Regions from separate parts of the Paenibacillus sp. FSL L8-0340 genome, predicted to be linked through region 1. Evidence: riboswitches for the same ligand, from Rfam matches in the RefSeq annotation. Region 1 holds a riboswitch; the other holds the start of a gene.
What was found. Region 1 has a riboswitch for cyclic di-AMP ahead of NST07_RS12735 (KamA family radical SAM protein). Riboswitches for the same ligand answer to the same signal wherever they lie in the genome.
Positions count from the first base shown of each region.

Region 2: another riboswitch for cyclic di-AMP. It lies ahead of NST07_RS00505 (C40 family peptidase); the one in region 1 lies ahead of NST07_RS12735 (KamA family radical SAM protein).

Region 1 is NZ_CP151967.1:2,872,027-2,876,446, forward strand. It holds gene NST07_RS12730 (helix-turn-helix transcriptional regulator) at 1-481, shown strand, start outside; gene NST07_RS12735 (KamA family radical SAM protein) at 534-1,664, opposite strand; cyclic di-AMP (ydaO/yuaA leader) riboswitch at 1,804-1,939, opposite strand; gene NST07_RS12740 (PEP/pyruvate-binding domain-containing protein) at 2,837-4,420, shown strand, end outside.
Region 2 is NZ_CP151967.1:101,266-105,685, reverse strand. It holds gene NST07_RS00515 (M1 family metallopeptidase) at 1-622, shown strand, start outside; gene NST07_RS00510 (hypothetical protein) at 634-1,464, shown strand; cyclic di-AMP (ydaO/yuaA leader) riboswitch at 1,685-1,823, shown strand; gene NST07_RS00505 (C40 family peptidase) at 1,881-2,309, shown strand; cyclic di-AMP (ydaO/yuaA leader) riboswitch at 2,695-2,837, shown strand; gene NST07_RS00500 (C40 family peptidase) at 2,885-3,334, shown strand; gene NST07_RS00495 (GNAT family N-acetyltransferase) at 3,596-4,102, shown strand; gene NST07_RS00490 (cytochrome c) at 4,209-4,420, shown strand, end outside.

The DNA.
Region 1 (4,420 bases):
CAGCGCGAACAGTGCGGCTCAATATTGGCTGAACCGTCTGCAGCAGCTGGAACGGCTGGATCACGGTGTTCTCCCCCGGCCGGTCAACGCCGTATGCCTGCGGGCACTTGGTGAGAATACGGAACCAGGAGGGTTGCCTTCGAAGGCGAAATTATGCCTGCGCGTCGAGGATGGGGCATACTTGACAGTTACGGCCAGCAGGCTTGAAGGCAGCGGCAAGAAGACGGAGCTGGCTGTTGCTTTTGTCTATGCCAAGTCCTCGGAGATCTTCCGGCTGCTGGCCGATGCCTGCCAGCTGACCGCGAGGGAGAAGCAGCTGGCCGAGATGCTCTCCCGCGGATTATCCACTAAGGAGCTGGCAGAGTCGCTGCATATTTCTGCGTACACCGTACAGGATCACCTGAAATCCATCTTCTCTAAGACCGGCGTTTCCAGCCGGAGAGCGCTCATCAGCAAGCTGTTCTCACAGGGGATGGAATAGCCGGTAAACACGCTAAACAGTCCCGATGCTGACAAGGGGACTGTGCTGGCTTTTATAGGAGCTGCGGGATCTGGGAAGTGGAAGCAGGATGGGTCCAGTGCTTCTCGCTCCCGGGAAGATCATCGAACCATTCCGCATCCGGTGGACATTCCAGGATCATAAATTTGCCGTACTCCTGCGCTCTGGACTGATGGTATTTCAGATAGGCCTTGCCGTCTTCAATCGCCAGTATCTCGATTTTACCGGAGGAATGGCTCATGGATAGACGGACTCTCTTACCCAGACCTGAGGTTCTGGCCTTGGCTTCCTCAACAATGTTGTAGACACGCTCCAGCGGCAGAACGAACTCGCGGTTGCCGGCAATGGGCCGGTTCACGAAGAAATAATAGGGAGTGACTCCGGCCCAGGACAGCCGGTCGAGCAGTTCTCCGAGTACCGCCGGATCATCGTTGATGCCTTTCAGCACCGGTGTTTGATTAACCACGATTGCCCCGGCATTATGGAGTGCTCTGAATGCTTGTTTGGCTTCGGGCGTAATTTCCCGGGGATGATTAATATGCGCCATGACGTAAATACGTTTGTCCTCCGATGAATAAGTACGGATTAGTTCCAGCAGTTCTTCGTCCTGATAAATGCGCATGGGATTAAATACGGGAATTTTGGAGCCCAGCCGGATAATCTTCACATGGTCAATGGATCTCAGGCTTTCGATGATGAAGCGCAGCTTAGAGGTAGAGAGAATCAGGCTGTCTCCGCCGGTAAGCAGCACATTATTGATCTCTGGATGATTCCTGATGTATTCCAGCCCAGGAGCCACATCGGTTTGTGCTTCCTTCACATCATTGCGGAACAGGCGCTTGCGGAAGCAGTAGCGGCAGTAAGCTCCACACACCTCGGAGACAATCAGAAGGGCCGTTGTTCTGTATTTGTGCTGACATCCCGGCACTACATAATTCATTCCCTCATCGGATGCATCCCAGCAGCCATACTCCTCAAGTTCACCTTCACTTGGAATGACGAGCCTGCGGATCGGATCACCCGGGTCGTCCCAGTCGATCAGCGACAGATAATAGTCATTGACCCGAAAGGCAAATTTGCCGGTGATCTCCTTCAGCTTTTCTTTCTCCGTTTCAGACAGCATGGCAACCTTGTTGATATCCGTTATGTACCTTACCTTTTGCACTTGCATCTCTCCTTGGTCTCATAGTGTGAGAAAAAAGGGAGCCTTGAGGTCGATAGCCAAACTGCTGCCAGCAGGGTCATGAGAATACAAAAAAGAGACCCTTAGCAAGGGTCTCTGGTTATGAATATACCTAAAAAAGCAGACCCATCCACTACTGACGAGGTTAGCTGACGGACTCGGGTAAGATGGTACCCTACATTCTGTGAATGATTCGCCCCAAAAGACTGGTTCCCCCGCTTTCCTGCCAAAGGCTGGAAATTAAGCGTAGGTAAAGTATAACCCGGGAAGTTTTGAAAAGTCAAAGCTAAACTTGCCCGCGGCAAGGGATACAGGACCAAGCCAAATCATCAAAAAATTGAGTAGGGTGAGTTGTTCCTGCAGCTCCGAAGGCTGATCTTGTTCATGACTTGAAATAAGACAACCTCCTTCTGGAATGTTAATATCTCGATGGGCTAGATATTACCTATCGGAACCATTGATATATTTTGCAAAACAAGTTCAAAAAAAGTGTGGAACACAGTGATTGGACCAACGGTCCGGTCGCGGAGTATTCGCACCAAGTGCTCATGTTTATCCTGTTCACCAAACGAAGGTGTTCTTAGCAGCCATTTCATAACTGCTGAGAACACCTTTTTTGTTGACGGAATTAATCAACTAGAGCATGTCTTCAAATTGGAAGAGCTCTGGAGAGTAAAATCCCTGTTTATTCTCTTTTGCGGACCCAGGCGACCTTACTGCTCTGCATTCTCTTTAAAAACGTCCATCAGGGAGAAATAACTGCGCTGGAGTCCGTTGTCTCCTGTAACAGGATAAAAGCCCCAAATAAGTGCAACTCGGTCCGTTTGTACTCAGAGCCAAGAATACACTTTCCAGTCGCACACACAAGCCTTCGAAAGAAGAGCGAAGTCTTTGAAACACCGAGACGTAAGCCTCCACCGAAAAAACTACCTGGTGGCGAAACGCCTTTCTCCGCGTGTGATCAGAAAATGGCACTGTACCCATGATTCCTTAGGGCATACAGCAGCAGGTTTTGACGGGGAAGCGGTTTGAAGACACGCCCTAGATAGATGAAGTAAAGCTTGACGTTTAATACAATAGTGGAATAAAGTATTAAATGAAACTTAATATCAAATTAAATAAAGTTTCAAATATATCAAAAGGAGCAATTGGATATGGGACAGATGATCCGAGGATTCGCCGAGCTAAGCCCGGAGCAATATGTCGAAGCAGGAGGTAAGGGAGCGATGCTCTCCAGAATGCTTCAGGCGGGATATCCTGTGCCGGAGGGATTTGTTGTCTTTCCTTCGGCCTTTGAAAGCGATAAATTAAAGGAAGAGGCTTGGACTGAAAGTGCAGCCAGGTTGCAGAAAATCCGCATGATACATAAGAATGCACGATTTGCTGTCAGATCTTCGGCTTTAAGTGAAGATTCGGCGGAGGCATCTTTTGCCGGGGAATTCGAAACGGTGTTGAACGTGGAAACAGATGAACAGATTCGTGAAGCGATGTACACGGTGTATCACTCAAAGGATAGCGAACGGGTTCAAGTCTACAGCTCCATGCAGGACATGGACTCCTCCCATAAGGTTGCCATTGTCGTGCAGCTGATGATTCACTCGGAAATCTCCGGAGTCCTGTTCACCGCTGACCCCATAACAGGCAGCCGCACGGTTCTGCCGGGGAATTATGTCTATGGGCTGGGAGAACAGTTAGTTTCAGGCGAGAGCGACGCATATTCCTTCACGCTGGCAAGGAACCGGGGCAGATATGAAGGCCCGGGTGAGTTCAAGCGGTATGCAGCCAAGTTATACCGGTATGCATGCCGGCTGGAGAAGGAGCTTGGAGCTCCCCAAGATATCGAGTGGGCGGTCGCAAAGGGGCGGGTCTACCTCCTGCAGACGAGACCGGTTACGACCTTGAACCCGGGAAACCGCAATACATTCGAGATCAACGACTCGCTGGCTGGTGATTTTCTCTGGACCAATACCAATGTGGGCGAATCCATCTCCGGTGTCTTAACTCCTCTGACCTGGTCTATCCTGCGCTCCCTGGATGAAGAGTACAATATTATTCCGGGGCATTATGTGATGTCCGGCAATATTTGCGGAAGGGTGTACACTAATGTTAGTCTTTCGGTATCGATGTTCTCGGCATTTGGACTGAATACCAAGCCGATATGGAAGAAAATGAGCCGGGTGTTTGGAGAGCTTCCTGAAGGCATGGCTCTGCCGGTATATCCATTTACCAAACGGGAGCTGCTCAAGACTGTGCTTCCCAAGATGATGCATAGTATGAAACAAATTCGCCAGACCGTTAGAACCCTTCCGCAGTTCCTGGAAGATTCACCGGAGTGGTGCAGACGGCTGACAACCAGACTCCAAGCGGCAACAACCCGGGAGGAACTGCTGTCACTCTGGAGGCAGGAGCTGTGGCCGCAGAATGTCACGGCGCTGTGGTCGGCGCTGGAAGCGCCCTCTGCCCAAATGCAGAAGTTTGAGAAGCTGCATAAGCAGCTTAGCGAGGCGGCCGGAGAAGAAGAGGCCAATAGGCTGCTGTCCAACGCCGGGGGCTCCGTAGAGCTGGAAAGCCTGGGGCCGCTGATCGGAATCTCCAGAGTAATAAAGGGAGAAATGAGCCGGAAGGAATACCTTGTGAAGTATGGCCACCGGGGACCGAATGAAATGGAATTATCGTATCCTGACCCGGGAGAAGATGACGCGTGGCTGGACAAGCAGATCGCTGAGTTCTGCAAGGCC
Region 2 (4,420 bases), 2.8 Mb from region 1:
CCTGGAAACCTGGAAATACACTCCTGCCGATGCCTATGCCCGAAATGTGTACATCCGCGGCAAGCTGGTGCTGAAGGATATCGAACAGCAGGTCGGAACCAAGACGATGGATGCCATAATGGCGGCCTATACCCGTAAGTTCCGCTTCCGGCATCCTTCTACCGCCGACTTTCAGAAAATCGTGGAGAAGGTAACCAAAAAATCCTGGCAAGCCTACTTCGACCAATATGTATACAGCGGCGGTTCTCCGGATTTTTCAATTGATCACATTAAAATCTCTGACCCAAAAAAAGAGGGCGGCGATGATAATGCCCGTTACGAAAGCTCAGTAGCGGTCAGCAATAAAGGAAATCAGTATGGTGACGTCCCCATAAAGTTCACCTTCCTGGATGGCTATACTGTCCAGCAGTTTTGGAATGGGACAGAGAAGGAAACCACCTTTCAGCTAGCCTACAAAGCGCCTCTTTTGTCTGCAGAGATTGATCCGGAGCACTCCATTCTGCTGGAGAGTAAGCATCTCAACAATTTTAGACTGGCGGAGCTGGAGCGAAAGACGCTCTCCCGCTGGACGCTTAGCGCAACGAAGCTGCTTGAAACCCTGCTCGGAACTCTTGTCTGGTGAGGTGAAGGATTGTGAAAAGATCGATAGTTCGCGGCTGGTACAGCATGAAAGAGCAATTTTATATTCTGATTCTGCTTTTTATCTATCGGCTGCTTTGGGGCTATTTCCTGTACAGATTCGTCAGGTCAGCCCTCATCCCGGTGCTGCTCCGTTATCCCGATACACACGCCGGCGGCAGCGGAATAGGCAGATTGCTGTATTATATCGAAGGACAGACTGCACTTAGCACAGACCCCGGGGTGCTGCGCTGGCTCTGGCTGCTGCTGGCCCTCTCAGCGCTACGGCTGCTATGCTCCCCCTTTATCCGCGCAGGGCTGCTGCATGAGCTGCACCAGGAGCGCAAAGGGGAGCGGGGAATGTTCTTTTTTCCCGGAATGAAGCTTTACGGACTCCCCGTACTGCTGTTCAGTCTAGCGGAATGGCTTCTGGCCGCAACACCGCTGTATTGGCTTCTCCCCAAAATGTATGGGCTTCTCCTCAGCGGTATTCTCGATTATACTCTGCTGCTGAGACTGGTTCCTTATGTTCTGGCCTGGCTCCTGTACTTCTACCTGATCCGCATTCTGCTGCTGTACATGCAGTTTGGCTTCACCGGAGGAACAGGCATGTTTTCTTCCTTGCTGGTTGGCCTGAGGGTAATCCTCCCTTCCACCTGTATATCTGCACTGTTCGGCGCCGGCGGCCTGCTTCTGCTGCTGCTCTCTGGAGTGACCGCACTTTTCTGTCCAGGCCTGCCCGCACTGCTGTTCCGGCAATTTTCACCGCTTCCCTCAACGCTGTTCAAAATGTGGAGCCTAGCGGGGCAGTATCACCTTTGGTGCAGTAAAACATTTCCACAATAATTACGCCAGTCCCTTGGCATAATAGAAGAGTCACTGCCCCAGATAAAGGGCGGGACTCTTCTTTTGGTTACAACGTGATTTAGGGTATTTGCAAAACTGTAAATCCTCTGGTACAATGATGCCTGTACCAGTAGTAACAACTTTGTAATCTTTTGAAACTAATTTGAAGCAAATGAATGTACCTTTAAGCATTTAACCTTGTCGACACGTCACTGTTTCGGTGCATAAAACGCCAAATTCCCGGCACCGGGAAGTGGGGGAACCATATTTTGGGTGAATTGATCTCGCTTTAGAGGGGTCATAGGGGAACCTTCTACCGAATCCTTAAGCTAACCTCGCAGGCCTTGGAAGGAGTACATCTTTTGAAAAGTCATAATTTTAAGAAGAAATGCACCGCAGCAGCATTAGGGCTGGTGATGGTGTTCACGCTTGGAGCAGGGAGCGCTTTCGCCGACTCCAGAATGGATACGGTTATTACAAAAACACTCGGAACGACATATAAAACCGGGGGCACAAGCACTGCCGGCTTTGATTGTTCTGGATTCACCAAATATGTATTTAAGAACGTTGGCCTTACCTTGCCCCGCACTTCCAAAGCACAATTCAGCGTTGGAACCGCCGTATCACGGAGTAACCTCCGTTCAGGCGATCTGGTATTCTTCAATACCCTTGGCAATGGAGTCTCCCATGTCGGTATTTATGTCGGCAACGGAAAATTCGCCCAATCCTCTTCATCCCGTGGTGTAACTATCAGTTCAATGAGTCAATCCTATTGGGCCAACCGCTACGTTGGAGCCAAACGAGTAATGAGCACAACAGCTTACAAAGCTATCGCTTACGATTGACATCCCTCAGGAATTCCATCCTCCAATAAATAATTGTAACTTATAGAAATCCGGAAACTGATTATTGCCGTAATCATTTCCGGGTTTTTCCTTTTTGTCTTCCTTATTCTACCTTTTACACGTATTTGAGGCCTGTGAAACACCTTTTTACTAAAAATCCCAACAAATCTAAGTTAAAGCTTACTCAGCGTGTAAATATAAGACCTTTTTAGCAAAATCAACTCTTAAAAAGCGTAAATATTATGCATTAATATGTTTTAAGTGATTGCCAACTGGCGAAGTCTTTGTTACAATTATCGCAGTGAGTTTTTAGTAACATTTTTGTAATTATTCAATCGGGTTTTACAAAGGTTTTGTCATGTATTGGTTAACAAGCTAATCCTAATCAACAGTCATGCCGAGTTCCCTAACCATTAGGGAAACGGGGGAACCGATTTTGGGTGAATTGACCTCCTATTCACAGAGGGGTCATAGGGGACCTTCAACCGAACCCTTAAGCTAACCTCGTAGGCATTTGGAAGGGGTATTCACTTTTGAAGAAGAAGTTAGCAGCAGCAGTACTAAGCTTTTCCATTATGCTTACCATCGGAGCAGGAAGCGCTTTCGCGGATTCCAAAATGGATAAAGTCATCGACAAGACCATCGGAAGTAAATACGTATCCGGCGGTGTATCGACCAACGGCTTTGATTGCTCCGGATTTACAATGTACGTTTTTGATAAGATCGGTATCAATCTGCCACACCAATCCGGTTCCCAATACCAAATGGGTACCGCCATTTCCCGGGACGATCTGAGAGCGGGAGATCTTGTATTTTATAATACCAGCGGTAAAGGTGTATCCCATGTCGGCATTTATGTCGGTGAGGGCAAATTCGCACATGCTTCATCCTCCCGTGGTGTAACCATCAGCACGATGAGTGACAGCTACTACGTCAACCGTTACGTTGGCGCCAAACGGATCATGAGTACAGATGCTTACCAATCCGTTACTTCTGATTCCCAAGACAATGATGACGTGCAATAAGTTGTCGTAAAACGGGCACTCTTCCATGATTTTTGCCGAAATCTGGAGGGGGCCTGTTTTTTTTGTCTATAAAATTACTTACCCCTCTCAATATCCGCAAAACATAAATCTACCCAAATTTCCTCCATTTCATAAAATATTTTTTACCACTTTGTCAAGTTTCCGCCTTTCAGGAAATTTCTGAGTCGAATCAGGCCAGTTATGGATATAATTAGGTATAGCTAGTGCTGTTGCTCCCTATGAAAGGAGGCCGGTGGCCTTATGATTAGCTCCCCCGTTACATTCCATGTGGTTCCCATGGAGATCAGCCATGCTGAAGACATCGCCGCATGGAATTACAAAGCGCCTTATAATATTTACGAATGGATGCCTTGGTCCCAAATGGAGGCGCTTGGCATTGAATTTGGCGATCCAGAGCTCCGCAGGGACCAGTATGTTTCCGTGGTCAACGAGCAAGGCATCCTTTGCGGCTTTGCGCAGTTGTTTCCGATGGAGGGTGTCGTCAGGCTGGGTATTGGAATGCGCCCCGAGCTTTGCGGACACGGTCTTGGCCACATTTTCATGGAAGCCATCGTTCAGGCCGCGCTAAAGCGGTATCCCGGGCGGGAGATTGATTTGGAAGTATTGACCTGGAACCAGCGGGCGATCCGAACATACCAAAAATGCGGCTTCACGATCACGGATACTTATGAACGCCTTACTCCAACCGGAAATAAGCCATTTTATTGCATGGTCTATGATAAACAACATAACGTTCCATTAAATTGAAAATTTTAGTGTTGAAATCGTCCACTTTTTTGACACAAATGCTATGATAACGCTTCACCATCCTATATAATGTAGGAAGCAGCTTACATGGAGGGGACGGATGAAGATGCAGAAATGGATCATGGGCGGTTTGTTTTTCGCAGCCTGTGCCTTTGCGGTAGTGCTCTTGTTCACATTGCCCGGCAAAGCAGAGGTAGCCGAAGAAAATAACCCGACGATGCCGCAAGTCACACTGGATGCCACCAGCGCCGAAGCGATTGTACAGGCAAGCTGCATTACCTGCCACGGTGATCAGCTACAGGGCGGTCTAGGCCCTAG